3 regions of the Paenibacillus aurantiacus genome follow, and region 3 is predicted to be linked to each of the others. Evidence: riboswitches for the same ligand, from Rfam matches in the RefSeq annotation. Region 3 holds a riboswitch; each other region holds the start of a gene.

Region 1 (10,342 bases), on a different contig from region 3:
GCATGATGCGCACCCCTGCTTAATCAGCAGCCCCTCCGGCATTCGACGCCTAGAGAATGACCTGTAGCAAGGAGTGGATATTACCTGCCAATATCGTAATAATAACTATGGAGATGATTCATTCCTTTGACTGCCAGCCGCGGGCCGCTTGACGAATTCGGCTTCGGGTGCAAAAATAGCAAAAGTACATGGAGCGGTATTCGCGGCGCAATCCGGCAAGGAACGCCGCAGGCATTAGGAGGTGCGGTCATGATCAAATACAACATTCCGGTCGAAGCCTCGCTGGAAGTCATCGGCGGCAAATGGAAAGTCGTCATTCTCTGTTATCTGACCAAAGGGACCCGGCGCACGGGCGAGTTGAAGCGGCTCATGCCCGGCATTACCCAGAAGATGCTGACCCAACAGCTTCGCGAGCTGGAAGATGACGGCGTCGTCACCCGCGAAATCTACAATCAGGTTCCACCCAAGGTCGAGTATTCCTTGACTCCATATGGATGGTCGCTCAAGCCGATCCTGGACGCGCTGTGCGCCTGGGGCGAGCACCATATTGAGAAGAATTACCCCGATAAGTCGGCAGTGCTGCTCGATACCGAGGAGCTAGAGAAGCAGTTAAGCATGCAAGCTTAGACCCTCTCATACGCGGCGGCTGTGCTCGCCAAATATATAAAGCCTGGAGGACGACGCAAGCGAACTTGCGCGGGCACCCAGGCTTTATTGTCGTGCAATGGCAGAGACTCAAATTGACCAGGACTTGCGGGTCAACTACGCTGCCGTTTCTGAATTTCATTCATCCCGAGGATGACGGCCACCCACTCGTAGGCGTCCACGGAAGTTGGTGCGCAGCTCAGCCGGTAGGCGGATGAAGAGAACCAGCCGCTTACTTTCTCGAACGTCGCAGCCAGCTGTCCCTGCTCATCTCGAATTTCATATTCGCTCGAGAATGCCTCGGCGCGAATTTCGTAAACACCTCTGCCATACGCCTCGTATTCGAACTTCTTCGAGAAGAACGCTATGCGGTCCCGCAAACGCCCGCACGCCGTTCCATCCGCGCCCGTAATGGTCCATTTGCCCGAGAAGAACGGGAACTCTCCGCTGTAGAGTGCGCCGCCCGCCCCGTCGAACACTTCCAGCGACGATCCGAACGAGCTCAGCAAATCGACCTCGCCGATCTTCTCTTGATCCCCGCTCAGAATATCGGTCGTCCCGGAGTTGAAAAAATTGTCCCGAAAGTACAATTCCATATCGCCCGCACCTCCTGCTTCATTCCGCTACGCGCGATTGGGGTTAGTCTCGCACGCCGATCCGAATCGTTCGCACAGCGCTTCGATGTCGCCTAGCCGCGCGAGCCCATTCACCCAATGCTCCGGGATCGCCGAAGCGCCATACAGAATACCGGCCAAGCCGCCCGCAACCGCGCCCGTCGTATCCGTGTCTTCGCCGAGATTGATCGCGGCGAGCACCGCCTCCTCGTAGGAAGACGAGCGGAGCAGACACCAAAGGCTGGCTTCCAACGTATGCACGACATACCCGCCGGAATGGATTTCATCCCGAGGGATGTCCGTAATGCCGCCAATCAGAATGCGATCGAATCGCCGAAGCTCGGTCTCGCTGCCGAATGCCGCCCTGATGGTATCTGACGCGCTTGCGATACTGCTTGGCAGCGATAATCCGTCCAGTAGGCCCATTGCGATCTCTACGTAAATCGCGCACGCGATCACGGATACCGCATGTCCGTGCGTGATGGACGATACTTGCCGGATGACCGTCATCCGCTCCTCGAGCGGCGCGCTTCTCAGCCAATAGGCAAGCGGAAGGATTCGCATGAGCGAGCCGTTGCCGTTGCTGTTCTCGCTGCGACCGCCCGCCAGATCGGGCCGTATGATGTCGTCGTTCAGCCTTTCGATGGCACGAGCGGTCGCGATGCCGACGTCGAACACGCGGCCGTGCGGCGTCCAGCGTGATTTGTACAACCAGCCGGTGAATTTGTCCGCGATGTCGTATAGATCGACTTCGCCACAATCGGCCACGCTCTCCATGAGTGCGAACGTCAGCGAGCTGTCGTCCGACCACGTCCCCGGCGGCTGATTATGCGACTGGTAGCCGATCATGTCCGTAATCGGCGAAGCATCCATCTCGTGGCGGGACCGGAACTCGGCCGGCACGCCGAGCGCGTCGCCCACGCACAGCCCGAGAATTCCATCTCGAATCTTACTCATCCTATCGCTCCTTATTTCACGACCGTAATGCCTTGCTCCCGTCCGAACGCCTCCAGCGCCGAACGTACCCGTTCCAGCTCCGACTCGTCGCCCTTATACCGGTACACGCGCTCCACCGGATTGCCGATGTTCAAGTGGATCTCTGCCGACTTGCCGTTTAACCGGACCTGCTTCACGTCCGAGGGCCGGATCAACGCGCCATCCATTCGCAATTCCATCCGATCGACCCGCACATCGGCAAGCTTCCGCTGTTCCTTCACCGCTAACGCCAGCAATGCTCCCAACCCTGCGATCAAAAGGAGCTGCAAGCCAACCATCCACCACGTCCAACCATCGAGTGCAATGCTCATGGAGGTCGTCACGGGTATAAGCGCAACGAGGGACGTCATGAACAGAAAATATCGATTATAGGTTTTGCCTGCCTTAAAAGTAACTTGCGACTCGCTTGTCAATTGAGCTGCCCCCTCTTATGCGTCGCGCACCCGCGAGTACACTTGCCCCCGCCGGAGTTCCTATTCGAACCGAATGCGTCCGCCGTGGAACGCCAGCGAGAAAATAACCCGCCCTTCGTACCGGATCGACTCCTCGCCGCGAAACCATTGCTCATCGCCATCCCAGCTGCATGAATATACGAATCGATCCGAGCTTACGGTAGCAGGCCCGCGGTATGGCGCCTCGACCGGCACCTGCTTCAAGCAATCGAGCAGAAAGCCGGGAAAACCTTCGATCGGCTCATGGGTGAAGCCGTAATAATTCATCCCCCAGACAGGCCGCCCTTGATGCCATACTTTCTCCTCGCCGATGAAGTCAAGCTCGCCTGTATAGCAATCCTTGTAACGATATGCCTCGCGCTCATAGGCGATTTCTTTCGTTCCGTCTTCCGTTGTCCGCACCGCAATGCCTGTACCGGATGCATAGGCATTGCGTTTGGCTTCCGTCAAGAATTGCCGGAATTCGGTTGTTTCGCTGGCCATATTCTCGCACCTCCCATTATTCTACTTTCGACCTTTGGAAAGCGTAATCCTACAATTGCGTCCGCAGCGCGTGACTGCCCGCCTCTCCCTCATCTTTGTACGGATAGTACGGGTAGTCCATCATACGGCCAGCCTCCTTCGCAGCCGCTGCCCCATACAGCGACTCTACGACGAACAGCCCCAGATCGATGGAAGCCGACACGCCGCCTCCCGTGAAGACTTGGCCATCCCGCACATATCGCTCGTACGCCACTTCCCCGCAGTAAGGGGCAAGCAGATCGTACGCCGACTTATTCGTCGTCGCCCGCTTGCCGCTCAGCCAGCCCGCCGCGCCCATGAGCAGCCCTCCCGTGCAGACGGACACCTTCCAGGGGACGCCGCTTGCCGTGCGCAGCCAAGCAAGGAACGCTTCGTCATGCCGCAGCTGCCTGGTCGCCATGCCGCCCGGCACGAATACGAGGTCGTAATCAGACAAGTTCTCCGATACGGAGTTCGCCCTCATCGCAAGCCCCCGGTCGTCCACGATCGACTCGGTCATCGCACAGAACCGCCAGGATACGCCGCCCGTGCCGGGAATCCGGTTGAGCTGCGTCATCGCATCGAAAAACCCCGAGAAATCAAGCGTCGTCATCCCGTCGAACAATACAATTGCCATTTTCATTACGTATCCCTCGCCTTCTTAGACAATAAAAAAAGCATTTGACCGCAAGATCAAATACTTCGCCCAGGCGTACGGCTTCAAGCGGCATGCTTCCTCATGGTTCTCCATGTTTACGCCAGTCGCATGCGCCTTTGATTTTCTTCAGTTTACACCCATAATCAGGAAACGGCAACCGATTTTTCCACGGTCGGCCGGGCTCCTTCCCAGTTCACGAGAAAGATGCCAACTCCGGTGCATAAGCCGCCGATGGCCGCGTTCCAGGCGAGCGGTTCGCCGAGCAGCAGCCAGCTTCCCAGCACGCCGAAGATCGGCACGAGGAAGAGGAATGCGCTCGTCTTCGCCGGATCGCCTGCTTGCAGCAGCCTGAACCATAGGATGAGTTGAATGATCGAACAGAAGATTACGAGACAGGTCATGATCACGAACGAGCGACCGGATACCGTGAACGTCGGTTTTTCGGCGACTAGACTCATGATGAGCAGCCCAATACCCCCGAGCAGCATCTGGTACGCCACCAGCACATAGACGTTAAAGCGTCCGCCCCACCGTTTGATAAGCAGCGTCGAGCAGGCGAACATCAGCGCGCCGCCAAGACCTGCGACCGTCCCCGGACCGAAGCCGAGCTGAACGCCGAACGCGATCGCCACGCCTCCGAAGCCGATCAGGACGCCCACCCATTGGCGCGGCCGATATCGCGCGCCGAGCAGCAGCGTTCCCAGGATGATCACGAAGAGCGGATTGGTGAACGTCAAGATCGAGGATTCTGCCGAGCTGATCCAATGCATGCTGTAATAGGCGCAGCCCATGACGGCCCCTGTCTGCACGAGCCCAATTGTTGCTACCCTCAGCCATTCGCCACCTTTGGGCACAGGAGCTCTCCCGGCCATACCAATGGCGAGCAAACCGCCTGCCAGCGTATAACGAATGCCCATTAACAGGAATGGCGGCGCATAGGCAAGACCGAGCTTCCCAATCGGGAACGCGATGCCCATCAAGAACGTTGTGATCAATATAAGCAGCGTATACTTCATCCGCGTCATGTGCATAACCTCCGAATTGTTTGTCGTGGTCTTATTGTATCGGAGGCTTGCATTTCTGTATAATGAAGGATAACGATATCCGCCATCATTTCTGGTGATACCAGATTCAAGGAGGGAACGCCCGTGGAGAGCGGCGATTTGCGCATCTTCCAAGCGGTAGCTCGCGAAGGCTCCGTCACGAAAGCCGCCCGGACGCTCGGTTATGTCCAATCCAATATAACCGCGCGCATCCGGCAGTTGGAGACCGAGCTCGGCACGACACTATTTACCCGGCACAACCGGGGCATGGACCTATCCGGCAGCGGCCGGCTGCTGCTTCAATATGCCGACAAGGTTATCGGCCTTCTCGATGAAGCGGCGCTTGCGCTGTCCGCTTCCGACGCGCCAGGCGGCGCGCTGCGGATCGGTTCGACGCAGACGGCCGCCGCGGTAAGACTGCCCGGCTTGCTAACGGACTACTATAGCCGTTATCCGAACGTATCCTTATCGATCGCGACCGGGCACACGCAATTCCTCATCGATCAGGTGCTCCGGTACGAACTGGACGGGGCGTTCATCGGCAGCGCCACGGACCATCCGGATTTACAGGCCATGCCGACTTTCGAAGAAGAGCTCGTCGTCGTAACCTCCCCTGCCATTCCTGATTTGGAAGCCGCGCTCGCCAGACCGATTCTCGTCTTCACGGCTGGCTGCTCCTACCGCGACATCCTGCAGGCATGGGTCAAATCCAAGGGGCTCGCTCATTCGGTCATGATGGAATTCGGCACGTTGGACGCCATTCTGGGCGGTGTAACGGCTGGACTTGGCATCTCGCTCTTGCCGCTTGCCGTGATCCGCAGGCAGATCGACGAGGGCATGCTTCGCGCCTATCCGCTGCCTGAATTTTATGGCCGGATGACGACCCATTTCATTACGCGCAAAGATTCGTTCGTTAGCAGCGCCCTCCGCGAATTCATTACCCTGATTCCCGAAAGTCTCCCGGCGGCGCGGTAGAGATCCGATAATCTTATTTTGTGGATTCGGACAGGAACTTCTTCTTCACATCTTGCAATTCCGGATACGTCCGGAATAGATCCGAGCCGGATTGCTTGCCCTTCAATTGGCGGTCGAAGAAATCTGCCACCACGTCATCGATCAACTGGGCTGAACGGGCGGCCTTCAAGCTGCCCGTCATGCCAGTCTTCGGCAGAAGAGGCGACAGACGCGGCGCATCCGTGAAGTTGTAGTGCTCCGCGCCCTCAATGATCAGCATTTCGCCTTTCCGCTCCATCAGTTGATGAATGTGCGCCAGCTCAGCTTTTGCCAGCTTGAGCATCGCCTCGTATTGTTCCGGCGTCCCGCCGAACCCGTCTAATTTTCCGCCCGACTCATCATTGAACCGCAATACCTTCTCGTACATGGCATAGGTCGAAGATGTGCTTAACCACATAAACGGCTTATCCACCGCTTCGCGCCCTTCGAAATCCACCAAAGTGCCGTCCATGTCGATTGCCGCTTTGATGCGGTCGTCGCCGCTCGCCAGATATGAAGTCGCCCCGCCGAACGAATGTCCGAATACGCCCACTCGCTTCGTATCGATGACGCCCGCGAAATTGCGGTTCTCCCCCTTGCCCGCGTTCAACCGCTCCATGTAATCGATCGTGAATAAGATGTCGCTTGCCCACTGCCGTCCGATCTGGTTGCGATACTCGGCCGACGCGTCGAATTGCTCGCTATCGATCCGGTACTCCGCCACGCGGCCGTCCGGGAACAACGTCGCCATATTGCCATACGTGTGATCGATCGCCGCCACGATGTATCCGCGGCTGGCCAGCGCCTCTGCCTGCTCGACGTGAAGCAGCCTTGTCGTGCCGTAGCCGTGATTCAGAATCAGCAGCGGATAATTTGGTTCTTCGCGGGATACCGCAGCCGCTTCCGAAGAGCGACTTGCGACATATCGGAGGTAATCCAGCGTCACCTCTGACAGGTTCAATCGATCCGCGAACGCTTGAAGCTGCTGTCGTCCGCCCGGAATGAGCGGTATAGGTTTGCCGCCTGCTGCTTTCTCCGCCGGATACCACACTTGAATCACGAGCTCTCGCTTCGTCCCTTTTTTACTTGCCAACAGATCCTCCCGACTCTCGTCTACCGCATGGATGATCCGGGTGCCCACCGCGTACGGGCCAGGCAGCTCAGGCAGCTTGAAGACAGGAATAAGCTGCGCAGCGGCGCCGGAGAGCAGCAATAACAGAAGTGAACAGCTGGCGACAAGCTTCACGAGCACGCGCCTTCCTTTCGTCCCCTGCTTGCGGCTTGCCCCCCAAGCGGCCAGCAGCAGACCGACTGCCAAATAGCCGGCAAACAACTGGAACCGATACCCTTCCAACGCCAAATGAACGAGCAAAGTCCCCGATCCAAGCCCAACTGCAGTCAAAGCGAGGTTCCGCATGACTTTCGAATGTCCGCCAATGATCAGCAGCACGGCCAGCGCCAGATTGGACGCCAGCAGCGCGATCTCCCACAATCGCATCTTATCTCCTCCATTGCCTGATCTCGATTATCCCTTACATGGTAACCAAGATTAGGAAACGGATGAACCGTCCGGGGGACCAACTCCTCCCCGTCTGGAGACGTACGTCCGTTTGACCGACTACATGCGCGCAAGCCAAAAAGAGAGACCCCCGCATATGGCGGAACGTCTCTCTTCGATTGTTCATGTTCAGTTTGGGAGAAGACAGAGCCGAACGAAGGTTAGTCGGCCGCTTCTTCCTCATCGGCAGCCTCGTCAGCCGCCTCCTCCGAATCTTCCGATTCTTCCGATGCCGCAACTTCCTCCTCAGCCGACGCTTCTGAATCCGCTTCCAAGCTTTCGTCCGCAGCTTCCTCTTCCGCCGCTTCTTCGGCTTCCGATTCGTCCGATGCCTCTTCGGCCGCTTCTTCTACCGCGACTTCCTCTTCGGCAGCTGCACTTTCCTCTTCCGCTGCTTCAACTTCGGATGCGACGACTTCTTCTTGTTCGAACTCGCTCATGGATAATCCCTCCCGTTATCGCCTAGCTCCCTAAGCGTAGCTTCAGTATAACAGCTTCTATTTGCATTTTTTGTTGTTTCTTGGCGAGGACAAGATTACAATTTGGTTACAGCCGAATGCGGGGCACTTGACAGTTGATTGTCGCCTTGCAAGCCTGAGAATGGACATTGCTCGATCGTCATTGACGCCCGAATAATACCGTTGGTTTGATATTCGGGCGATGGAGTTTGAAAAGCGTACACTTCTATGTTTTCATTGTCTCCCTTCACAATTCACGCCAACGTTCAGGACGTGAAATAACAGGATGGGGTACAGCCTATCCTCCGGCGGGCGAGCACAACGTCTGCTGAGTTCGCGAATGTACGCGTTGAATTCGTATCCGCTTTCATTGCCGAGTGATATCGTCGGGATGATCGCGGATTTGTTTGTATTATTTTGATACAATCCCTGCCGTTTGCTCCCTGCGACCTGGTTGAAGGCCTTCTGACCGTCAACATGCATGCCATCGGAACTGGCATAGCTTCTCACCTTGGCAAATGCTTGAATTCTCGGCCAGTCCGACCGTCGTTGGCGGCATTCTGAATGCGCTGGCAAGAAGGCTAATCACCCCCATCGTCCATTCTCGATCCCCCGCCCGCTTTAACACAATACAGCAATTTAGCGTTAAATCGCGAACTTGCATCGCTTCTTCCGCATGGTATAGAATCCATCTTAACTTGCTGCACATCTTCGCAAAGGCGATGATGGAGAGAGTAAGCGGGCATCATTTCGCAAGACAGGGACGGAACGCCGCCGACTGAGAGCGTCCGAGCGAAATCGCCTGCCGAAGTTCACTCCGAAGCCTGCACCTGAACGAACGCGTTGGCGTCATGGTCGCGTTCTAAGTAGGACTGCACGTACTCCCTGCGTTAAAGGGTTTGAGTGAGCATTCCCGCCTGAATACCGTTTCGGGCCGCGGGTTGCTAATTAGGGTGGTACCACGACTTCTCGTCCCTTGCGGAGGAGAAGTCTTTTTTATTTTATACACATAAGGAGAGACGCAAGATGAACGAGACACGATTGGAGAAACTGCGTCGCCAATTGGACGGCGTCAATCAGGCTCTGCTGACGATGCTGAGCGAACGCGCGGCGATCGCGCTGGAGATCGGAGCCGAGAAAGAAAGACAAGGCGTACCCAAATACGATCCGGTACGCGAGCAGCTGATGCTCAAGGAATTGGTCGCGAAGAACAACGGTCCGTTCGACGATGAGACGATCCGCCACCTGTTCAAGCAGATATTCCAAGCGTCGCTTAAAATCCAGCAGGAGGATCACGGGAAACATCTGCTCGTCAGCCGTAAACGTCAAGAGCGCAATACCGTCGTTACGCTGGGGGAAGTTGCGATCGGCGGCGGCAAGCCTGTCATGATCGCCGGTCCCTGCTCGGTCGAAAGCTACGAGCAGGTCCGCGAAGTCGCCGCGCACCTGAAGGCATCCGGCATTACGGTCATGCGGGGCGGCGCCTTCAAACCGCGTACATCGCCGTACGATTTTCAAGGCCTGGGCGTTGAAGGGCTGCGTATCCTCAAAGAAGTTGCGGACGAATTCGGCCTGAAGACGATCAGCGAAATCGTCGATCCCGCCCACGTCGAGCTCGCCTGCGAGTACATCGACGTCATCCAAATCGGAGCACGCAACATGCAGAACTTCGAGCTGCTGAAGGCGGCCGGCGACGTACGCAAGCCAATCCTTCTCAAACGCGGGCTTGCCGCGACAATCGACGAGCTGCTGCATGCGGCGGAATATATCGTCTCGCGCGGCAATACGCAAGTGATGCTTATCGAGCGCGGCATCCGCACGTACGAGAAGGCAACCCGCAATACGCTCGATATTTCCGCGGTGCCGATTCTGAAGCGGGAGAGCCACCTGCCGGTGCTCGTCGACGTGACGCACTCCACGGGACGCAAAGATATATTGGCCCCATGCGCCAAAGCAGCGCTGGCCGCAGGCGCAGACGGCGTCATGGTCGAGGTGCACCCGAACCCGGCAATCGCGTTGTCCGATGCCGCTCAGCAGCTAGATTTTTCTGAATTCACCGACTTTTACGACGACGTGCTTCGTTCCGGCTTGATGAAATAACCGGATAGGATCTCCCGCGGTGTGGTATAATGCTCGCATCGCTTGCAGCAGGAGGTCATGATCATGAAAATTTACGTGGTGCTTGCGTTCTCCGAAGACGGCATGGAGAACGTCTATGTCGGGAACGACGAGGAGCGGGCGCTCGCCATGACGCTCGACGACGCGGAAGGCGCCGACGCGCTGTTCGTGGAAATTTGGGAAGATGGCGAGAAGACGGACGACTATCGCCTTGTATAGCGCGGCGACAAGAACGGCAGCGGTTGTTGGGGTAATCCCCGTCAATCGCTGCCGTTCTGCGTTTTGATGAGGGATGATATGAAGGCT
Region 2 (10,342 bases), on a different contig from region 3:
AATCTTGTATATTATAGCACCACAAGCGCAGGAATTGCACAAGTTCGCCATTTTTTCCGAAAATGCCTCTGGTGTCAGGGCTGCTCCTGTCAAATACGCTCGAAACAGCGGCTGCGCTTCATGTAATTAAAGGAAAAAGTCCGCTCCCGGTCGAGAGCGAACTTTAGTTGATCGCGTATTAAATCCCATTCGGAACGTTCAGGTAGGTAAACGGTCGCTCGCTCTAACTGCTTCCGCCACAGGACGAGCCGCAGGAGGAGCCACCCCCGCAGGACGAACCGCCGCCACTGCTGCCACCGTCGCTACCGCCCCCGTCGCTGCCCCACGAACCTCCACCGCTGCTGTCGCCTCCGGAATAACCACCGCCCGAGTCGTCGCCGCTTCCGCCTCCATCGCCGAAGCCGCCGCTCTCGCGCGTGTCTCCGTCTCCGAATCCGTTCCCGTCGCGGTCGTCTCCGCTGCCGGCGCATGCATAACCGCCGCCGTAAGAGCCGTTCTGCTCCTCGCGCTCACGGGCTTCGTCCATCTGCCGCTGGAACTGGTCGTCCGGCGCAAGCGACGAGGCGAAGAACATGCCGGATAGGATGCCGGTCGTCATCATCGTCGTGTCGCTCCAGCCGTCGTGGCGTCGGTCGTGATGACCATCGCGATGCCGCTCGTGAATCCCATGGCTTGCACCGTGGCGCGCTTCATGCGAAAGCGTGCGCCCTCTGTGCATCAAATAGCCGATCACGTCTCGCAAATCGCCGTAGGTGTCGCCCGCGCGCCGGTTGAACCGCCGCGCGGCCAGCTCCTCCTCCGGCAGTTCGATGAACTCATCCATGCGGGAGGCGGGCATCGGCGTCCGGTAGAAGGTGCCCCACAGCCGCTCGCTAGCGGCGTAAGGGATGAAGAGCTCGCCATAAGCCCAATCGAACCAGGCCCGCTCGCCTGTCTCAGGCTGGCCTCCGGGGCCGTGCGGGGCGTGGTGGATGAGCGATCCGCAGAAACTGGCGCAGAACTGATCGTATTCTCTTGTGAACATGAGCAGCTCGTGCCAGACGTCATCCACCTTCTCGCTGTACATCGGGACCGAGCGAAGCACGCCGCACAGGAGGAAATACCGCTTCAGCTCGAACCAGCGCCACTGCCATTCCAGCTCGTTCATACCCGGCTCGCGCTTCTGCACCCGGTCCCTCACGCGCGCCTCCAGTCCTATCGGCACAGCCGCCTCCAGCCGAAGCGCCGCCTGATAGGCGGGATGTCCCTGCGGAACCCCAAGGTTCGTCGGCGGCGGACCGACGCGCGGCGCCGATGGCTTCGCTCTCGTACCGTACGAGGAGCGCGCACGACCCGCCGGCGGACGCGGGCCCCCTTTCTGCGAGCGAAAGACGAACGAAATTACGAGCGCGATTACTAGGATCACAATAAAGAATGTTGGCATGAATTGCGTTCACCTGCCTCTTGTCGTCATAGGGCCATTGTAACATGCGGCTATCTGGGAGCACATCCACTTTATGTAAAGTTAAAGCGAGGCGAAACGGCTAGCACCGTACATAGCGGCGATGAGCGATTCGTTCCGGATAAGCTGATGATTCAACAAAGAAAACCCCGACACGTTCGCCAAGGAACGCATCGGGGCTGTAAACAAACGATTCGATTAGTACGTCATGCCTGGGTAGAGCGGGTATTGCGCCGTCAGATCGGACACCATGCCGCGCGCCTTCTCGAGCGTCGCTTCGTCGTCCGGGTTCTTCAGCACGAGCGCGATCACTTGCGCGATCGTCTTCATCGCGCTGACGTCCATGCCGCGCGACGTGGCCGCAGGCGTACCGATGCGGATGCCGCTCGTAACGAACGGGCTCGTCGGATCGAACGGAATCGCGTTCTTGTTTACCGTGATTTGGACAGAGTCGAGCACGTGCTCGGCTTTCTTGCCCGTAATGTTCAGGTTGCGCAGGTCGATCAGCATCAGATGGTTGTCCGTGCCGCCGGACACCAGGTTCAGCCCTTGCGCGACGAGCTCCTCGGACAGCGCCTTCGCGTTGTCGACGACGTTCTGCGCGTACTGCTTGAACGACGGTTGCAGCGCTTCGCCGAACGCCACGGCTTTCGCCGCGATGACGTGCATGAGCGGTCCGCCTTGGGAGCCCGGGAACACGGCTTTGTCGATCGCCGCCGCCCATGGCTGACGGCACAGGATCATGCCGCCGCGCGGTCCGCGAAGCGTCTTATGCGTCGTGGTCGTCACGAAATGCGCATGCGGAACCGGGCTCGGGTGCAGACCCGCCGCGACCAGACCCGCGATGTGCGCCATGTCGACCATGAACAGCGCGCCTACGTCATTAGCAATTTGGCCGAGCTTCTCGAAATCGATGATGCGCGGGTACGCGGAAGCGCCAGCCACGATCAGGCGAGGACGGTGTTTGAACGCTGCTTTGCGCACTTCTTCATAATCGATCGTGAAGCTGTTCTCGTCGACGCCGTATGCCACGAAGTTATAAAGCAAGCCGGAAGCGTTGACCGGGGAACCATGCGTCAAGTGGCCGCCATGCGCCAGGTTCATGCCCAATACCGTGTCGCCAGGCTTGAGGGCTGCCAGATACACCGCCATGTTCGCTTGCGCGCCGGAGTGCGGCTGTACGTTCGCGTGCTCCGCGCCGAATATCTCTTTCGCGCGTTCGCGGGCGATGTCCTCGACGATATCCACGTGCTCACAGCCGCCGTAGTAGCGTTTGCTCGGATAGCCTTCCGCGTATTTGTTCGTCAATACCGTGCCCGCCGCTTCCAGCACCGCCTCGGAGACGATGTTCTCGGATGCGATCAGCTCGATGTTGTCGCGCTGGCGCTGGAGCTCCAGGCCGAGTGCTTTCAATACTTCAGGGTCTTGCTTGCGCAGATTTTCCATTGGACGTGTCCTCCTCTATATCGTGAAGCTAGTCAAAATGTCAGTCGCACATGCCATTATCCGATTGCGTCTTGCCAACTGCCTCGTCGCTCGCGGCAGGGGCCAGTCCGGCCGCCTCCCGCGTATACACCGCCCGCTCGCCGCCGATCAGCTTCGGCCGCGTGTAGGCCATCGTCAAGTGAGCTTCGCCGATCCGCTTCACCGAGCCGCGCGCCGGAACGGCCACGCGCCGCAGATGCATGCCGATGAACGTATCGCCGATGTCGATGCCCGCATGCGCCTGCACCGTCTCCGCCAGCACCGCGTCGTCCAGCGTACGGTACGCGTACGCCGCCATCGATCCGCCTGCCTTCGGCACGGGAATCGCGGAGACGAGCTCAAGCCCGTACCGTTCTGCCGCCCCGCGTTCGAGTACGAGCGCCCGGTTCAGATGCTCGCAGCATTGATAGACCGGGTAGAAGCCGTACTTCTTCCGCGCCGCCTCGACGCCGCGGAAGATCGCTTCGGCCGTCGCAAGCGTCCCGGAAGTCCCGATCCGCTGCCCGATCACTTCGCTCGTGCTCGTGCCGACGACGAGCAGCTGCCCGGGGCGCAGACCGCCCGCTTCCGCCAGCTCCAGCACCGCCTGCCGCACGTCCCGCTCGATCGCCGCCAGCCGTTCTTGTCCGTTCATGGCTGGTTCCTCCTTACGGATGGATGACGTTCGCGGCTTCGAGCTGTTTCACTTTGTTCAGCCGTCCGACGTGACGCTCGCCGCCGGAGAACGGCGTCTCGATCCAAATGCGCACAATCTCTTGCGCAAGGCCCGGGCCCACGACGCGTTCGCCAAGCGCCAGCACGTTCGTGTCGTTGTGCTCGCGGGTTGCTTTCGCCGAGAACATGTCGTGCACGAGCGCACAGCGAATGTCCGGCACCTTGTTCGCCGCGATCGACATGCCGATGCCCGTGCCGCAAATCAAGATGCCGCGGTCGGCTTTGCCTTGCGCCACGCGTTCCGCGACCGGTACCGCATAGTCCGGATAGTCGACGGATTGATTGCAATCGCAGCCCAAATCTTCGATCTCGTGGCCAAGCGATTGCAGGAACGGCACGATTTCGTCTTTCAAGCGGTAGCCGGCGTGATCGGCACCAATAGCGATTTTCATAGGAACGTTACCTCCCGCATGATCCGCATAATGGCGGAAATAGTCGAATTACACTGGTCCCATTATACCCCATTAACGCCCAAAAGACGAAAAAAGAGCATGGCGCGCTAAAAAACGCGCGATGCTCTTTGCCCAGGCGACCGGCCGTATATTCCGATGCTCCACCGTGGTTTGATCCACTTTCGTCGCCAGTCACATCGGAAACCGTTATTTGTTTTCATCATACTTGATCGCGGGCTTAAAATCAATCCGCTTTCGGCGACTCGCCGTACAATTTGGCGATCAGCTTGTCCATCGACTGCGCGATCTCGTCCGCGCAAATCCGGTACATCTCGAGCGAGCCGCCGAACGGGTCGGCGATATCGAAGCCCGGGATGCGGCGCTCCAGCTCGAGCAGCCGGCTGCGCTCTTCCGGCGACAGCTGCCCGCCGAGCGCCTGCTTCATGTGCCACTCGGTATACAGCGCCTCAAGCTCCGCGATATCCGCCACGACCGAATCGTCGGTCTGCGTGTATTCCTTCAGCGTGAACGTCTTATCCACCACATTCGGGAAACGCTGCAGCAGATGCCGCTTATGCCCGGTCGTCATCGTGAGCACCAAGTCGGCCCACTCCACGGAGTCCCCGCCGATCGCCGTGGAACTGCCGTCATCGGGAATGTTGCGGCTGCGCAGCACCGCGCGCGCATGTTCGGATACCGGCAGGCCGTCGACCGTCGATACTCCCGCGGAACGCACCTCGATCGGCAGCGAGCGAAGGCGCGCCTGCTCGCGCAGCATCGCCTCCGCCATTGGGGAGCGGCATGTGTTGCCCGTACATACAAACAAAATCCGTTTCAACATAAGTCCCCCTCCTTCGTTATGCGGAAGCGGCGCCGCCCAAGCGGCTCTTCCTTCACGATACGTTCGTTCGTGCCATTGCCTACAGTATAAACAAGATGCCGAAGGTAAACAAAATAATTCCGCCCAGCGCCTCGCCGTACTCGCCCAGCCCCTTGCTCACTTTGCGTCCCAGCAGCAGCCCCAGAATCGACATCAGCCCGCCGACCAAGCCGAACAGCAGCACCGTCAGCACGACGTCGGCGGCGAACATGCCAAGCGAAATGCCGACCGAGAACGAGTCGATGCTGACGCTCAGCGCGAACACCGTCAGGCCAAATGTCGAACGATGGTTGAACGACGGGACGTCATCCCCGCGAAGCGAGCTGTAAATCATATGACCGCCCAATAATAGCAGCAATCCGCCGGCCGCGACCGTGGCCACGTCACCAAGCAGCGTGCTGACGTATTGCCCCGTGAAGATGCCCAGGAGCGGCATCACGATATGAAAAAGCCCAATGACGACGCTTAACTTTACAATATCAAGCAGTCGGATTCCTTTCAACCCGATTCCGATTCCGAGTGAAAATGCGTCCATCCCGAGCGCCACCGCCATGATGATAAGCGTCAACAGTTGGCCGGTCTGCAGGCTCGCCTCTATCATTGTCATACCCCCTGTCCAAGTCTCCTCAGATCATATGCGGACAAGGGGCGAAACATGATCATTTCGGCTAGGGCGCTACGCGTGGACGACCCGGTGGCCTGCTGCCTTGACGAGCCGGTTCATGAGCGCGTGGCCGATCCCCGTCTCCGGGACGGCTTCGGCCCAGATGCGCTGCGTGCCCCGATCGTCGAATTCCCGGAGGGCGGCATATAGCGCCTGCGCCGCATTATCCAGCCGCGACAGGCTGCCAAGCGAAATGACATCGTCGGCTTCGTAGCCGCCGGCGTGCTCGTCGAATGTCAGGATGCCGGTGCGATCGCCGCGCGACCGTGCGGTATGTGCTGCGCGCTGGATATAGGCGCGGCGTGCATCCGCCTCGCCCTGCACCAGCTCCATCGCGCCGCGAGGGGCGTAGTGCGCGTATTTCATGCCGGGCGATCGCGGCGCCAACGCGGCGTCGGCGGATAGGCCCAGAGGCTGCGCCGGGCCAACCGCCTGATCGGAGCGCGCTGCCTGAGCATAAGCTGGTTCGGCGGCGCTGCTTGTACGGCGCGGCTCTCCCGGACGAGCGGCAAGGTCATGCGCCTGCTCGATCGCAGCCATGGAGCCGCGGCGCGGCGCGGAATCGGGCCCTGGCGAAGCGATATCGCTTACGGCCGTCGACAAGTTCTCGCCGCCACCTATGGCCGGGCTCCCGCTTGCCGCTTCCGCACTCATGCCAACGCTTGCGTTCACCGATACCTCCATCCCGGCGCCCGGCGCGGCGACCGCATCGTACTCCACGCGCGGAGCGACCTCGCGAAGCTCCTCCGCCGTGACGCCGCCCGGGCGAAGAATGCGCACCGTCTCTCCGTCGATCTCGACGACGGTCGACTCCAGGCCGACGCCTGCCGCGCCGCCGTCCACGATGCCGGCGATGCGGCCGGCCAAATCGCCCGCTACGTGCGCGGCGAGCGTCGGGCTCGGCCGTCCGGAGCGGTTCGCGCTCGGCGCCGCGACCGGGCAGCCCGCCGCCGCGATCAGCGCCAGCGCCACCGGGTGAGACGGCATCCGCACCGCGACCGTATCCAAGCCGGCCGTCACGCGAGGCGACACCGCGCCCGGCGCGGCGGGCAGCACAAGCGTCAACGGCCCGGGCCAGAAGCGGTCCATGAGACGCTCCGCCAGCTCGCCCCAAGGCAGCACGAGCGCGCCAAGCTGCGCGCGGTCCGCGATATGGACGATCAGCGGGTTGTCCGACGGCCGTCCCTTCGCCTCGAAGATGCGGGCGACCGCTTCGTCGCTTCGCGCATCGGCCCCCAAGCCATACACCGTCTCCGTCGGGAAAGCGACGGTCTGCCCTTCCCTTAGCAGGCGGGCAGCCTCCGCCAGCTCCTCGGATCTCGGCGCGCGCGCGTCGACGCGCCATTCCATCGTTCTGTTCATATGCGTTCAATCCTTTGTCGCGTTCATCGTTTGCCTACTAGTATACCATATCCTGTCCAGCCGGAAGCCTACCGAGCGCCGGAGGCACGATAGAGATGAAGGCCCCGCCGTTCGCCCGGCGGGGCCTTCATCATCATGCGAGAGAGCGTCTTAACCGAACAAGCCTTTGAAGAACGAGAAGATCGACTCCAGCACTTCCCACAGGAAGAACTTCACCTCGGGCGCCTGCTGCGCGTCCGCGTTCGCCGCGGATGCTTCCGGCTTCGCGCCTTCGCTCCCCGCCTTGACGGCCGCGCCGCCCTCTTGTACATCCGCTGCAACCGTCGTTGCCGCAGCCGCCGTTGCTTCGCCGCTGACCGCGTCCACGAAACAGAGCGGCGGGAACAGCACGCACCACCAGTTCTGGCCTTCGCCGCTGCCAAGGGTAATGCGGAGCGCTTCATAATCGCCGGCTGGATATACTTTGCTGCCGTACATTTTAGTCGGGAACGGCACGATGCCAAGCTCGGCCTTGAATCCGTAGTCGAAGCCGCGGCTTTGCAGCTCATCCGCCACGACGCGCTCGATATCGGACATATGGGCATGAATCGTCAGACGCGCTTCCTCGATGGAATGCTGGGCGTTCACCCAGCGGCCCATCTCTTCAACGACCGTGTCGCGGACATGGCGTTTGACCGCCTGATCGATCGCGCTGTCGGAATTGGCGAGAATGCGCAGACGAATGGATTCCTCGGGAATATCGCCGCCGGCAATGGCCGCATCGGCGCGCTGGCTCTCCCAGCTCATGAACAAAATCGCGAGAATGACGAACAGGTAACCGTAGGATTTTTTATAAGGAAAACGGGTATAAGTGCGGATCATATACACAAGCTCCTTCGCGGCACCCGTCGGTGCACTTGGCTTGCGTCCCGGAACGTTATATCCCCAGTATGTCCGGGAATCTCGCGCTTAAACCTAGCGGTTCTATGAAATTTCGAGAGGATGGACGAGAGGCCCGTGTACGTCAAAAAACCCGCGTGACAAGGGTTGTCCGGCCCGTTTCCCAAAATCAGGGTGTTGCGCAAAATACTTTAGCGGTTAAATAATAGAGTTAGGCATTCGCGGTTTGTCATAGAATGGTACCATCCAGTTCACGGCCGGATGCCGATTATGATACCGGGGAGGCGTGCATCATGCATACGTTACTGCTAACGGGCAAGTCTCAGATGGGGAAAACGACGCTGCTGAAGCGAATCATCGATACGGTAGGCGCCGAGCACTTTGGCGGCTTCTACACAGAGGAAATCCGCGACGCGTCCGAGCGGATGGGATTCACGTGCGTGCTGCTTGGCGGCGGCACGCTGCCGCTTGCGCACGTCGGGCTGAACGGCCCGCACCGGGTCGGCCGCTACGGCGTACGTGCCGGGTGGTTCAACGAGGAAGTACGACGGTCGCTGACCGAGGCCAAGGATAGCGGTAAAATCGTCGTGGCGGACGAGATCGGCCGCATGCAAATGAGCGATCCGGAGTTCCTTCCGTTCATCCAAGGGTTGATCGCGAGCCCGGAGCCCGGCATCCTGCTCGGCAGCATTATGGAGGAGAGCGACGCGGATGCGGATGCGCTCAAAGCGCTGCCCGGCGTGCGCGTGCTGCCGGTAACGTGGGAGAACCGCGATCGGCTGCAAGCAGAGATCGCGAGCGAGATCGAGGCGCTGCTGCGGGCGGGGAAATAATACGCGGGGCCAGAGACCGAAAATAGGGTACTACATCTCCCGTCCACAATAAAAAGCTCGGACAATTACCGGCTATATGCCGAATTGTCCGAGCTTTTGTTATTCTGGCACCCGCGTTACACGGCTTCCTCCGCATTCTCCTCCGGCAGCGGCAGCAGCGAGACGCTGCGGCGGCCGTCGATGCCGACCGGCACGTCGCCGGCGATCGTGACGCGGCGGACAACGCGATGCGCGGTGCCGTAATCGTTCACGGCGTAGTGCTGAGTCGCGCGGTTATCCCAGATGACGACGTCGCCTGCCGCCCAACGCCAACGGACCGTGTTTTCCAAGCGCGTCACATGCTCCTGCAGAATGGCCAGAATGCGCTCGGAATCCGCCGACTTGAGGCCGGAGATCCGTTTCACGAAGTGCCCGAGCAGCAGATGGCGCTCGCCCGTCTGCGGATGGACGCGAACGACCGGATGCTCCGTCTCGTACACCGTCGAGGCGAATACCGCCCGGTGCTTGCGAATGTCCTCCGCCGTTACCTCGCGGCGAATGACGGCCGCGTAGTCGTACGCGTTGGAGTGCACGGCGCGCAGCCCGTTCGCAAGCTCCTGCAGCTCAGGCGTCAAATCGTCGTAGGCCGCCGCCGTATTGGCCCATACCGTGTCCCCGCCCGCCGGCGGAATGACGACGCCGCGAAGAATGGACGCCTTCGGATACGCCTCGACGAACGTCACGTCCGTGTGCCAGGAGTTCGCCCGGCCGCCATGCTCGGAGTTGAGCTCGAGGACGGCGCTCGTGCCCGCCTTCACCGGAACGGTCGGATGCGCGTAGAGGTCGCCGAGCCGCTTGGCGAACGCTTCCTGGCCGGCATCGTCCAGCTGATGCTGACCGCGGAAGAACAGCACCTTATGGGCGAGCAGCGCTTCCTCGATCGCTTCAATGACCTCCGGGGCTAGATCCGCGGACAACTCCACGCCGCGGATCTCCGCGCCGATTCGGCCCGCGACGGGCACGACTTCCAACTCTACCGCTTGGCTCTTCACGATTTCACTCATTCCCTTCTTCCTCCTTGGGCGGATGGCCGCCGAATATGGGTATGGCGTTTGCCGGAGATGCTTCAGGTGCGGGACGGGCCGCTATTTGAGCGCTTCGTTCACGAACGAATCGTCCACCGCGTCTTTGAACGTCGTCGGCTGCTTCAGGAACTTGTTCTCGAGCAAAATGTCCGCCGAAGCTTGCTGCGCGTCGAGCGCCTTCTGCGTATACGCGGACAATCCGGTCTGGCTGTTCTCCAGAACCTGCTTCAAAATCGGCGCCGGGATCTTAGTCAGCTTCTCGTAAATAGCGACTGCTTCGTCCAAATTGGCATATTGCCAGTCCAGCGCTTGCTTGTATTGTTTCAGATACTCCACGATGATCTCCGGATGATCCTTCGCGAATTCAGTATGGGCGATCATCGAGACCGGCGCCTGCACGGCGATGCCCGCATCCAGCGCCTTGGCCTTCTTCTGCGCCACGTTCATCGTTACGTACGGGTCGATGCTGACCCAGGCGTCCAGCTTGCCCGCTTCGAATGCCGCTTGGGCGTCGTCGAATTGCAGGTTGATCAACTTGACGTCTTCCTGCTTCAGCCCGTGCGCAGTCAACACCTTGATCAGGTAGACGTGCGAGGTCGTGCCTTTGGCCAGACCGACGGTCTTGCCC
Region 3 (10,342 bases):
CGTCGTCATCGGCGGCGGGGCGACCTCGGTTATGTGGCAGGATTATGCGCTGCCGAGCATGATTATCGTCACGGTCGGCATGATCGGCGGCACCTTCTTGTTCTTCCGCCAATTCACAGGCTGGCTGCTGCAATATATGAGCGGCAGGCGACGGTATTTCGAAGGCGGCACGATGTTGTGGACATCCGCGCTTCGGTTCCAGGTGCGCGGCAATACGCTCAATCTGACGTTCATCACGCTGTTCGGCACGCTGATCATGCTGCTTACCTGCTTCGTGACAATCAACTACCAGGTACAGTTCGACGCGGTCGGCAGGAATTTGCCTAATGATATCGCCTATGAAGTGAAAGACCCGGCCGTCCGGTCGGAAACGGAAGCCATCATCGGCGCATCCGCCCACGCCATCGCGTGGCATCGCACGCTGGAGGCGCTCGCGTCCGATCCGAGCACGCCGCTGGACGATGCGTTCGAGAATCCCCAGTATTATTTTCCCCAGGTGCTGCTCGTGTCTCAGCAGTCGTACAACGACATCGTCATGCTGCGCGGCGACGACCAGACGATAGCGCTCACCGGCGACCAAGCGTTATCGCTCTCGCAAGGGACTGATTTCGCGAAGACGTTCGCGCCCGGTGATGCCGAACGTCTGGAACTTGCGCTAGGGGCGGAGAAGGCTGCGTTCAGCGTCATCGAGAAGAAGGACTATGCGCTGCTCGGCTGGGCGAGCGATCCGGTGCTCTCTATGGTGAAGAAGCCAGCTGTTCTAGTGGTCGCAGACGAAGCTTATGCCTCGTTGCAGGCAGACGCGGCGCGCAGAACGTTCGAAATCTACGATATTGAAGACGCGAAGAATGCCGAGGCGCTGTCCAAGGAGCTGCACGCGCTGATTACGAAGCAGCCGGAGGCGTATTACTCCTCGTTCGCCGACGTCTACTCGAAGCAGATCGAAGGCTCGGCCCTGATGCTGTTCGCGAGCGCCTTCCTCGCGGTCATCGCCGTCTTCGCGCTGGCGAGCGTCATCTATTTCAAGCAGCTGCGCGAGGCGACGGAAACTCGCGGGCAGTATGCGATTTTGCGCAAAATCGGCGTAAGGGAGGAACAAATCCGCGGCGCCGTCCGCAGGCAGCAGCTGTTCGTGTTCGCGCCGCCGCTCGTGCTGGGCATTGGCTTCAGCTGGTTCATCATCAAGTCGTATATTCTGGATTCGGTGAAGGACTTCCAGGGGCTGACGGCCGCGGTGTGGGCCATCATGGGCGTGTATTTCATCATCTATTTCGTCTTCTACCTCGCGTCGGTTAATTTGTATTACCGGTTGGCGAGCGCTCGGGGATAGGGATATGTAGGCGTCAAAATAACCGCAAGCGAACGGCGAGGATGCCGCGTGCTTGCGGTTATTTGGCTTTCTCGGTTAATCGCTCTCGCCCCTAGCTGTCCCACGCCGCATCGACCAATGCGGATCGTGGTGCTTCGGGAAATGGATCACCATCTCCGTGTACGCGCCGGCCACCGACGAGCAGGTCATGTAATGACCGAGCCGGCCCGACAGCTCCTGCGCGAGATAGAGCCCCATGCCGGTTGATTTGGCCTGCGTCTGCCGCCCGTTCGTCCCCGTGAAGCCCCGGTTGAACACGCGCGGCAAATCCTTCGCTTCGATGCCGATGCCGTTGTCCCGGATGACGAGCTGCTTCTCTTGCGCGAATACGCGGGTTGCGATCACGATCTCCCCGTTCTCGGCCGTATATTTCAAGCTGTTCGTGATGACCTGGTCCACGATGAATTGGAGCCACTTCGGGTCGGATTGGACGGATTGCGCCGGCTCCATCCGAAGATCGATCCGGATTCGGCGCGAGATGAACGTCTTCGCGTGGCGTCTGACGATGCGTTTCATGAATGGCGCAAGGTCGACCTCGCCGATCTCGTAATCTTGGCTGAAGCTGTCCAGCTTCGCGTAATAGAGCGCCTGATCGACGTAATGCTCGATGCGGGCCAGTTCCTCTTCCAGGCTGGCCGGGTCGATCTGCGTCTGCTGCATGAGCCGAAGGACGGAGATCGGCGTCTTGATCTCGTGGAACCACGACACGATGAAATTATAGTGCTCGCGCTGCTGCGCCTTTGCTTCGTTGAGCGCCTGGATGTGCCTGCGCTCCATCAGCTCCATCGCTTCGCGGTAGGCGGCCGCCTCCATCGACAACGGGCGCGTCTCCTCGTCGTCCATGTGCCGGACCGCGCTAGCGCTGAGCGCAAAGCGGTACAGCGTGAAGCCGGCGGCGATGATCAGCGCAAGGGCGCAGGCGTACAGCACCGTGCTCCAGCGCCACGAGACGCCGGGGTCCGTCATGAACACGAGCGCCATGACCGCGACGACCGCGAGGAAGGCGAGCAGATAGGGGCGCTCGTACGCCAGGAAGCGCCAAAACTTCATTCGACGATATACCCCATTCCTTTGCGTGTCGCGATAAAGTCGGCAAGGCCCAGCGAAGCGATCTTGCGCCGCAGCCGGTTGACGTTCACGGTCAGCGTGTTGTCGTCGACGAACTGCTCGTCGTTCCACAACGCCTGCATCAGCTCCTCGCGCGAAAGGATTTTGCCGATACTGCGCATGAACGTCTGCAGCACGATGAATTCGTTGCGGGACAGCTCGACGCTCTGCGTTCCCACCGCGATCGATGAATTGGATAGATTGAATGTCAGCCCGCCGTACGCCAGCTGCAGCTGCTCGTCCTGGTATGTATAATTGCGGCGCAGCAGCGCGTTCACCTTGGCGACGAGGATACCGAGGTCGAACGGCTTCTGCACGAAATCGTCGCCGCCCATGTTGATCGCCATAATGACGTCCATGTTCTGATCGCGCGAGGATAGGAACAGAATCGGCACCTTCGACGCGGCGCGGATGCGCTGGCACCAATAGAATCCATCGAACACCGGCAAATTGATGTCCAGGATGACCAAATGCGGCCGGGCTTGTTCGAATTCCTTCAGCACCTGGTCGAAGCGGACTGCCTCGGTCACCTGCATTTGCCATTTGCGCAGCGTGTCAGCCACGATCGAACGGATCTTGTCGTCGTCTTCGACAAGCAGAATATGAAACAAGGAAGAGGCCTCCTTACGCAAATTTGTCGTGTCATAAGTATAGCACTTCGGCGCGTTCTGGGGAGTTCGTTGCTATTTCCTGAAAATAACCATAGAAAATATTGACAGAAGATCGGGCGTTTGTTAGTTTTAAGTCAACACTTAAAATAGAACATCGATAATTAAGTCTGCATTAAAAACAAATCGAAGGGAGAGGTTTGTTATCCAATCCATTACCGAGCAGCAACAGCTGCTGGAGTTCGGCTATTGCGAGCCGCTGGAGTTCATCGCCGCGCTCTCGATGGCGGCCAAGAAGGATTTTATGCTGGAATTCGGCCGGGAGATGGGCGTTGCGCTGGACGAAGAAGCTACGGCCATGCTGGAGGGAATGATCGGCCGGCTGTCCCGTCATGTGAAGCGGGAGATGAATCTGTTATTCGGCAAAAGCACGCTCTACGACCGGCTGGACGCCGGGTTGTACAACGTCTTCTTCGGCGGCGAAGAGGCGCCCACCACGCGGGAATGGTTCGACCGGTATCGCAATTGGGATGCGCTCGATCTGGTATACATGCTGCTGGAGGCGGTGTACGAAAGCGCGGGTATCGACTGGCTGGACGGGAGAGATGCCGCTTCGGTCCGAACGGATGCCCAGCTGCTGCAGCTTCTGGCTGCCGCGCATCCGCTGCCGGATGCGGAGCTGCACGCCGAGCTGCTCGATTGCGCCCGCTATCCGGAGGAGTTTCAGCACCGGACCGTCCTGTTATTGGAATCGTTCTGGACCCATGCTTTCCTGCCGGAGCGCGAACGGCTGGCGGCGTTCGGCGAGGTGGGAATTCGGAAATACGAGTCGCTGTTCGCGGCCGATCCCGAGCGGTCGTTCACCCGCATTGCCCGCATCGATCCGAAGCTCGTGACCAAACGGACCCGGGTGCACGTCAGCTATATTTCGCAGGTGTGCATGTTCTTCAACGCCGTCGATTGGCGTGACGACGCATGCAGCTGGATGTCGCTCGGCTACTTCAACGATGCGTTGGAGCGACGGCAAGAGGATAAGGATATGACCGAGAAGTTCCTGAAGGTCATCGCGGACAAACGCAGGCTCGACCTGCTGGAGCTGCTCAAGACGCGCAATCATTACGCCGGCGAGCTGGCGCAGCTGATGGCGTTGACGCCCGCTGCCATCAACTATCATACGAATCTGCTGATCGACCTCGGTCTGATCCGGATCACGAAGGCGGACGGTCGCATCTATTACGAGCTCGACGCCGAGAAGCTGTCCAACCTGATGGATCAGGCCAAGCGGACGTTACTGAAATAAGGAGGGGAACGAAGTGAGCCATTACGTGTTCGAGGCGCAGGGAATTAGCCAGCTCTATAAGAAGGGCAAGAACCATAAGCTGGCCAACGACAACATTTCGCTCGGCATCAAGCGGGGGGAAATTCTCGGGGTGCTTGGTCCGAACGGGGCGGGCAAGTCGACGCTCATCAAGCAGCTCGTCGGCCAGCTCAAGCCGACGTCGGGCCGGGTGCTGTACGAAGGCGGGGAAGTTCACGCCCAATCGCGACGCGTCGCTTCGGAGGTCGCCTATTTCTCGCAGGACCCTCATGTGCTCTCGGATTTACTTGTCAGGGAGGCGCTCGTCTTCACCGCGAGGCTACGGGGAATGGACGCCCGCGCAGCGAAGCGCGAGGCCGAGGCGCTGCTGGAGCTGTTCGAGATGAGCGAGCTGGCGGGCAAGAAGCTGAACCGGATCTCCGGCGGGCAGAAGCGGATGGTCGGCATCGGGACGGCGCTCATCGGGCATTCGCCGGTGCTCATTCTGGACGAACCGACCAACGAGCTCGACCCGAAGAAGCGCCGGCTCGTGTGGAATCTGATCGAGGAGCATAATCGGCAGGGGGCGACGATTCTGCTCGTGACGCACAACGTGCTGGAGGCGGAGCAGGTCGTCGACCAGGTAGCGGTCATCAACCACGGGAAGCTGCTGGCGATGGACGCGGTCGCGAAGCTGAAGCAGCGGGTCGATCAGCGGCTTCGGTTCGAGATCGGCACCGCGATGGGCCAGCGGGAAGCGGCGGAGCGGGAGCTATCCGCGTGGGGCATCGTGCAGGAGGGCGGCGAGAACCGCATCCGGCTGCTCGTCGAGAAGCATCGGGCGGCGGCGCTGCTAGAGATGATAATCGCGCGGACGGACCTTGCGATCGAAGAATATTCCGTTCTTCCGCCAAGTCTGGAGGACGTCTACTTCCACATTGACCGGGAAGCGGAGAAAGGAGAGACGCTGCATGAGAGGGTCGGTTAATTCTGCGCCGCAGACCGCGATTACGGTACCTACCGGACTTGGCAGATGGTGGACGGAGCTGTCGATTCTCGTGCGCATTCAGTTCGCGACGATCCGCAACAGCTGGGTGTGGATTATCGTGATGGCGACGCTGATCCCGATGACGACGATCATCTTCATGCGTTTCTTCATTGCGGATCCCTCCTACGAGAGCGTCGTGCAGGTGCTGGCGGGGAATCTGCTGTTTGGCATTATCGTCATGGGACTTAACGGGCTCGGGCAGGAAATCTCGTTCCAGAAGCATCAGGACCATTTCACATTCTATGCCTCGCTGCCGATTTCGAAAATCAACTTTGTGCTGGCCAACATGATTCGCGGCTTGATGAGCACGGTGCCTTCGTTCGTCATCTTGCTGTTCCTCGGCCAGTGGATGTTCGATGTCAGGCTGCACGTGACGCCCGCGCTGCCGCTCGTGGCGCTGCTGTGCCTGACGAGCATCGTCGGCGTCGGCATCATCCTCGGCTTCTGGTCGCCGAGTCATCAGCTGACGAACATTCTATGCCAGGCGCTCATGATGCTGATTACGTTCCTGTCGCCGGTCATGGTGACGGCCGATCAACTGCCGACGGTCGTGCAGTGGATCTCGTACGCGCTGCCGACGACGTATGCTGCGGACGCCATGCGGCAGGTGCTGCTGCATGGCTGGACGACAGGCGTCATGCTCGATTGCCTCGTCATGCTTGCGTTCAGCGTGCTGTCGTTGTTCATTGTCAGCAGACTTGTCAGCTGGCGGGTGAATCGCTAACGCGGAATCGAGCGGAGCCGACAGGCCAAGGATGAAGATCTGCGGATCAATTGGCAGACGCCAAAAAGCAAGCCCTGAACGCTTCGCGCGTTCAGGGCTTGCTTAAGCTTGGAGCTGCTGCTGGCGATTAATACTTGAAGCGGATGTCGATCTTCTCCGCGGCCTGGTTCCAATCGACTTGCGCGCCGAGCTGCTCGCTGATGAAGCGAAGCGGCAGGTACGACGTTCCGCTGACGCTGAAGGGCGGCGTCTGGAGCGTGACCGTCTCGCCGTTCAGCTGCGTGACGCCTGTTCGGTAGTTGATCGTAATCTGCAGCGGCTTGTCCGAGTCGGAACCTGTCAGCGTGACAAGTTTGGCCGCGTCATTCCACGCAAGCTTGGCGCCGAGCTTCTCGAAGACAGAGCGCAGCGGGACGAAGGCCTGGCTGGCGCGGGTGACGACGCCGTTGGTCAGCGCGACCGATTCTCCGTTCAGGATGACGGCGATCGGCTTCTGCACGGGAACGGGCAGCTCGTGGCTGAACTCGTAATCGCCATAGCCAAGCTCCGCGTTCTTGTTGAATCCCCAGCCCCAGAGCGAACCGTCCTTCAAGCGGAAGATGAGATGCCGGCTTGCTTCCACCTCTTCCACGCCCGTCGCGAGCAGGTTGAACTTGGCGTTCGGCGCGAGTTTGAAACCTTCCAGCGAAAATTCGTACAGTTTTCCATCATCGGTTAACGCGACGAGACTGTGATCGACCACATAGGCTTCCCTTGCGTGCGGGACGGTACTAAACATTATCGGCGGCTGCTCGTAATAGGCGGCGGCGTCGGAATAGCCGATTACCGCCTTGCCCCAGAACCACAGCCGTCCGTCCTGGTCGATGGCGGCGTTACCGTTGATCTTCGCGATATTCGACAGCCCCTGAACTTGCTTAGCCTTCGCGTCGACGCGCCCTAGTTCGGCCACCTCTTCCGGCAGCTTCCATACGGTTCCGTCTCGCTTAAGTCCGGCGTTCCGCTCGATGTCCAGCATTTCGCTCCAGCCCGGAACCGGCGAGAAGCGTGCAAGCTCCGGCGTGCTCCTGACGACCGAGCCGTCCTTCTTCAGGAACAAGAGCGCGCTTTGCCTGCGGCTATCGGGAGTCACTTCCTCGTATGCGGCGATTCTCGCCACATTCGCGATGCCTTCGAGCTTCCTCGTCTTCGACGGCACGAGCTCGTTCCGGCTCACGGGAACGGCGAAGACCGTGCCGCTGGTATCGACGAGCAGCGCCTCGTCGCCCCAATAACGCAGTACCGCGTTCAGGCCGACGGCGCCCGGAATCTGTTCGATCGATACTTGGCCTGTGACGTTGTCCCGCTGCCAATGCCAGACGGTGTCGTCCTGTTTCACAACCAACTGTTCGGGGTAAGCGGCCTTCACGTCCGTGAGACCGTGAATTTGGGTCGGCACGGCTAGCTTGCCGCTCCACGCCCAGTATGAGCCGTCCTTCTTGATCAGCGATGTCGGCGAGAAGTCTACAATGCTCCCCTGAATCGTGGCCGCGGACGCCGGGAATGCAAGCTGCAGCGATAGCGTCGTGGCGGCGATCAAGGCGGCGAATGCTTTCCTCACGATTAGATTCCTCCTCATCCATGCTCTATTAATCGATGTAACCTAACCAACCCTAAGACGCTTCAAGCAGCGGAAAGGTTCCAATTGCTAGATTTGCCGTGCGGCGATCAAAGACGAAACCGCGCGATGTGAGCCGTCAGCCCTTCCTGAATGAGAATCTCTTTCTGCTTCTCACCGATCAGATCGAAATGCGGATATCGGTCGCGACGATGGATATAGGCGGGATTTAGCCCGTTCTGCCTGCACCAGTCGGATAACCGCTCCAGATCCGCGCAGCCTGCCTTGGTGACCGTTCGCATACCAGGGAAACGGTCGTCCGTCCAGTAATGCGTCAAGAACGCGATCTCGCCGCGCAGGACGGCCGCCTTCCATGCATCCAGCTCTTCTCTTGTGATGCCTAGCGCCATGTCGGGCCCACCTCTCTCATCATACTTTACCATGCCGTGCCGCGAATTCCGAAATGGTCCATGATCGCCAAACCAGACTTGATCAGGCTGCGCGCTTCATCCTATAATAATTGTAATCGAACGTTATGCGTAACTGGCGGAACATGGGGAACCATGGGGGAGCGCATAAGCGGTAACAGCCGTACGCCTGGGCGAAGGTAAGGGAAGCAGCATTCCCTTGCCTTTTTTTATTGTTATCACACGATTATAGGGGATGAACGAGATGGCGGACAACGCGTTAATACTGAATGGCACGATGGTGGCGGACCGGATAAAAGAGGAACTTACCTCGCGGGTGGAAGCGTTGAAGGCGAAGGGGATCGTACCGTGTCTGGCGACGATCCTCGTCGGGGACGATCCATCCTCGGCGACTTACGTGCGCATGAAAGGGAACGCGTGCGAACGGCTCGGCATCGAATCGCGACGTATTCATCTGGGAGCCGGCACGACGACGGAGGAACTGATCGCGGTCATCGAACAATTGAACGGCGATGAAGACGTGCACGGCATCCTGCTCCAGCATCCGGTGCCTCATCATATCGACGAACGGGCAGCGTTCGAAGCGATCGCCATCGGCAAGGACGTGGACGGGGTGACGATGCTCGGCTTCGCGCAGAATGCGTTCGGCCAAGCGGACTATCCATCCTGTACGCCTGCGGCGATCATGGCCATTCTTGACCATTACGATCTGCCGATCGAAGGCAAGCACGCCGTCGTCGTCGGACGCAGCCCGATTCTCGGGAAGCCGGTGTCGCTCATGCTGCTGAACCGCAACGCGACGGTGACCGTCTGCCATTCCAAGACCGAAGGATTGGCTGAGCTCGTCCGCCAGGGCGATATCGTCGTGGCTGCCGTCGGCAAGCCGGCTTTCATCCAGGGCGATTGGATCAAAGAAGGGGCCGTCGTGCTGGATGCCGGCTACAACAAAGGCAATATCGGCGACGTCGACTACGAGGCGTGTCTGGCGAAAGCGAGCGCGGTCACGCCTGTCCCGGCTGGCGTAGGGCCTGTTACGATTGCGACGCTGCTCAAGCATACGGTGGATGCCGCGGAAAGAAGGGTGTTTCAACCGTAGTAATTCGGGGTATCCGCGAATATACTGTGCTGAAGTCGTCTATTCGTGGTAAAGGAGCTGAGCTGGATTGGAGATTGGTCAGTTCGAACAAGAAGTGTATACCGTTGAATTCGCGGACCGGCACTATAACGTCGTCTACTATCGGGAGATCGAAGCGATCGGCACGGAGGACGCCCGTCGGCAAATCCTGCTGCATCACCCCGACGCCAACATACGCGCGGTCACCCGGAAAGAATAGCTTACCGCAAGGAAGAACCGCCCGTGAGCGCACGCTCATGGGCGGTTTTTTTGATTGCATGGTGCTATGCAGCCGCGACATTGGGAAGGAAAATATTCCCTTACACCGAATGATAAACGATAGAGAGGGCTTGCCAAGCTGCACCGATCATGGGATCGCCGATTTCCACATCGGTGATGCGCCGCTGGGCGTCAAACAATTCATTTTGCCTGGAATGGCGCGAGCGTAGGCGGAGGCGCGTATTCCGACTGACTATACCAACATTTCAATTTCGAACGGGTCCGGGCAAGCTGGACGCCGTACAGGAGGTTCTATGTCTGATTCGACAACGACGCTGACAACCTATATCTATTTCGTACGCCATGGTCAAACGCAATTCTCCCGCGAGCTGGAGCGAGCTGGATCAGGAGCGGGACTGACGGAACAGGGAGCGCGGGATGCGCTGCGGGTAGCGGAGCTGCTGGCTGGCGAAGGCATCGACCTCATCGTATCGAGTCCCCAGCATCGGGCGCGGGACACGGTCGCGCCGCTGGCGGAGCGGCTCGGGCAGGAAATTGCGCTGTACGACGCGTTGAAGGAACGGGCGATCGGCAGCCTGCGCGAGGACATTCCGGACGAGGAGCTCAGGCGCGCCATTGCGCGTTCCTTCGAGGATTTGGACGCGGCGCTCCCCGAAGGAGAGACGACGCGGCAAGCGCGCGAGCGGGCGGTGCCGGTCGTGAAGCAGCTGCTGGCAGAGCATGCGGGCAGACGAATCGCACTCGGCACGCATGGCAACATCATGACCATTCTGCTCCATTATTTCGATGCGCGATACGGCTATGCGTTCTGGG

Evidence for each region. Region 3 has a riboswitch for ZMP and ZTP ahead of ACFFSY_RS30860 (bifunctional 5,10-methylenetetrahydrofolate dehydrogenase/5,10-methenyltetrahydrofolate cyclohydrolase). Riboswitches for the same ligand answer to the same signal wherever they lie in the genome.
Region 1: another riboswitch for ZMP and ZTP. It lies ahead of ACFFSY_RS21295 (DJ-1/PfpI family protein); the one in region 3 lies ahead of ACFFSY_RS30860 (bifunctional 5,10-methylenetetrahydrofolate dehydrogenase/5,10-methenyltetrahydrofolate cyclohydrolase).
Region 2: another riboswitch for ZMP and ZTP. It lies ahead of rpiB (ribose 5-phosphate isomerase B); the one in region 3 lies ahead of ACFFSY_RS30860 (bifunctional 5,10-methylenetetrahydrofolate dehydrogenase/5,10-methenyltetrahydrofolate cyclohydrolase).

Annotation. Positions count from the first base shown of each region.
Region 1 covers NZ_JBHMDO010000033.1:547,913-558,254, forward strand. Annotated here, with positions in the region: gene ACFFSY_RS21265 (PucR family transcriptional regulator) at 1-1, shown strand, start outside; gene ACFFSY_RS21270 (winged helix-turn-helix transcriptional regulator) at 250-627, shown strand; gene ACFFSY_RS21275 (LURP-one-related family protein) at 759-1,241, opposite strand; gene ACFFSY_RS21280 (ADP-ribosylglycohydrolase family protein) at 1,269-2,216, opposite strand; gene ACFFSY_RS21285 (hypothetical protein) at 2,228-2,668, opposite strand; gene ACFFSY_RS21290 (DUF5680 domain-containing protein) at 2,729-3,190, opposite strand; gene ACFFSY_RS21295 (DJ-1/PfpI family protein) at 3,240-3,851, opposite strand; ZMP/ZTP riboswitch at 3,906-3,984, opposite strand; gene ACFFSY_RS21300 (DMT family transporter) at 4,010-4,891, opposite strand; gene ACFFSY_RS21305 (LysR family transcriptional regulator) at 5,015-5,884, shown strand; gene ACFFSY_RS21310 (alpha/beta hydrolase family protein) at 5,898-7,400, opposite strand; gene ACFFSY_RS21315 (hypothetical protein) at 7,622-7,900, opposite strand; gene ACFFSY_RS21320 (bifunctional 3-deoxy-7-phosphoheptulonate synthase/chorismate mutase) at 8,945-10,018, shown strand; gene ACFFSY_RS21325 (hypothetical protein) at 10,082-10,255, shown strand.
Region 2 covers NZ_JBHMDO010000022.1:416,021-426,362, reverse strand. Annotated here, with positions in the region: gene ACFFSY_RS13450 (UCP032817 domain-containing protein) at 224-1,423, opposite strand; gene glyA (serine hydroxymethyltransferase) at 1,640-2,887, opposite strand; gene ACFFSY_RS13440 (TIGR01440 family protein) at 2,928-3,560, opposite strand; gene rpiB (ribose 5-phosphate isomerase B) at 3,574-4,032, opposite strand; ZMP/ZTP riboswitch at 4,156-4,238, opposite strand; gene ACFFSY_RS13430 (low molecular weight protein arginine phosphatase) at 4,277-4,870, opposite strand; gene ACFFSY_RS13425 (manganese efflux pump MntP) at 4,953-5,513, opposite strand; gene ACFFSY_RS13420 (L-threonylcarbamoyladenylate synthase) at 5,589-6,938, opposite strand; gene spoIIR (stage II sporulation protein R) at 7,089-7,799, opposite strand; gene ACFFSY_RS13410 (nucleoside-triphosphatase) at 8,111-8,650, shown strand; gene ACFFSY_RS13405 (TauD/TfdA dioxygenase family protein) at 8,767-9,693, opposite strand; gene ACFFSY_RS13400 (aliphatic sulfonate ABC transporter substrate-binding protein) at 9,775-10,342, opposite strand, start outside.
Region 3 covers NZ_JBHMDO010000047.1:574,332-584,673, reverse strand. Annotated here, with positions in the region: gene ACFFSY_RS30900 (FtsX-like permease family protein) at 1-1,330, shown strand, start outside; gene ACFFSY_RS30895 (sensor histidine kinase) at 1,406-2,419, opposite strand; gene ACFFSY_RS30890 (response regulator transcription factor) at 2,416-3,087, opposite strand; gene ACFFSY_RS30885 (ArsR/SmtB family transcription factor) at 3,389-4,384, shown strand; gene ACFFSY_RS30880 (ABC transporter ATP-binding protein) at 4,398-5,369, shown strand; gene ACFFSY_RS30875 (ABC transporter permease) at 5,353-6,153, shown strand; gene ACFFSY_RS30870 (stalk domain-containing protein) at 6,281-7,750, opposite strand; gene ACFFSY_RS30865 (hypothetical protein) at 7,858-8,157, opposite strand; ZMP/ZTP riboswitch at 8,277-8,357, shown strand; gene ACFFSY_RS30860 (bifunctional 5,10-methylenetetrahydrofolate dehydrogenase/5,10-methenyltetrahydrofolate cyclohydrolase) at 8,420-9,271, shown strand; gene ACFFSY_RS30855 (hypothetical protein) at 9,339-9,509, shown strand; gene ACFFSY_RS30850 (histidine phosphatase family protein) at 9,823-10,342, shown strand, end outside.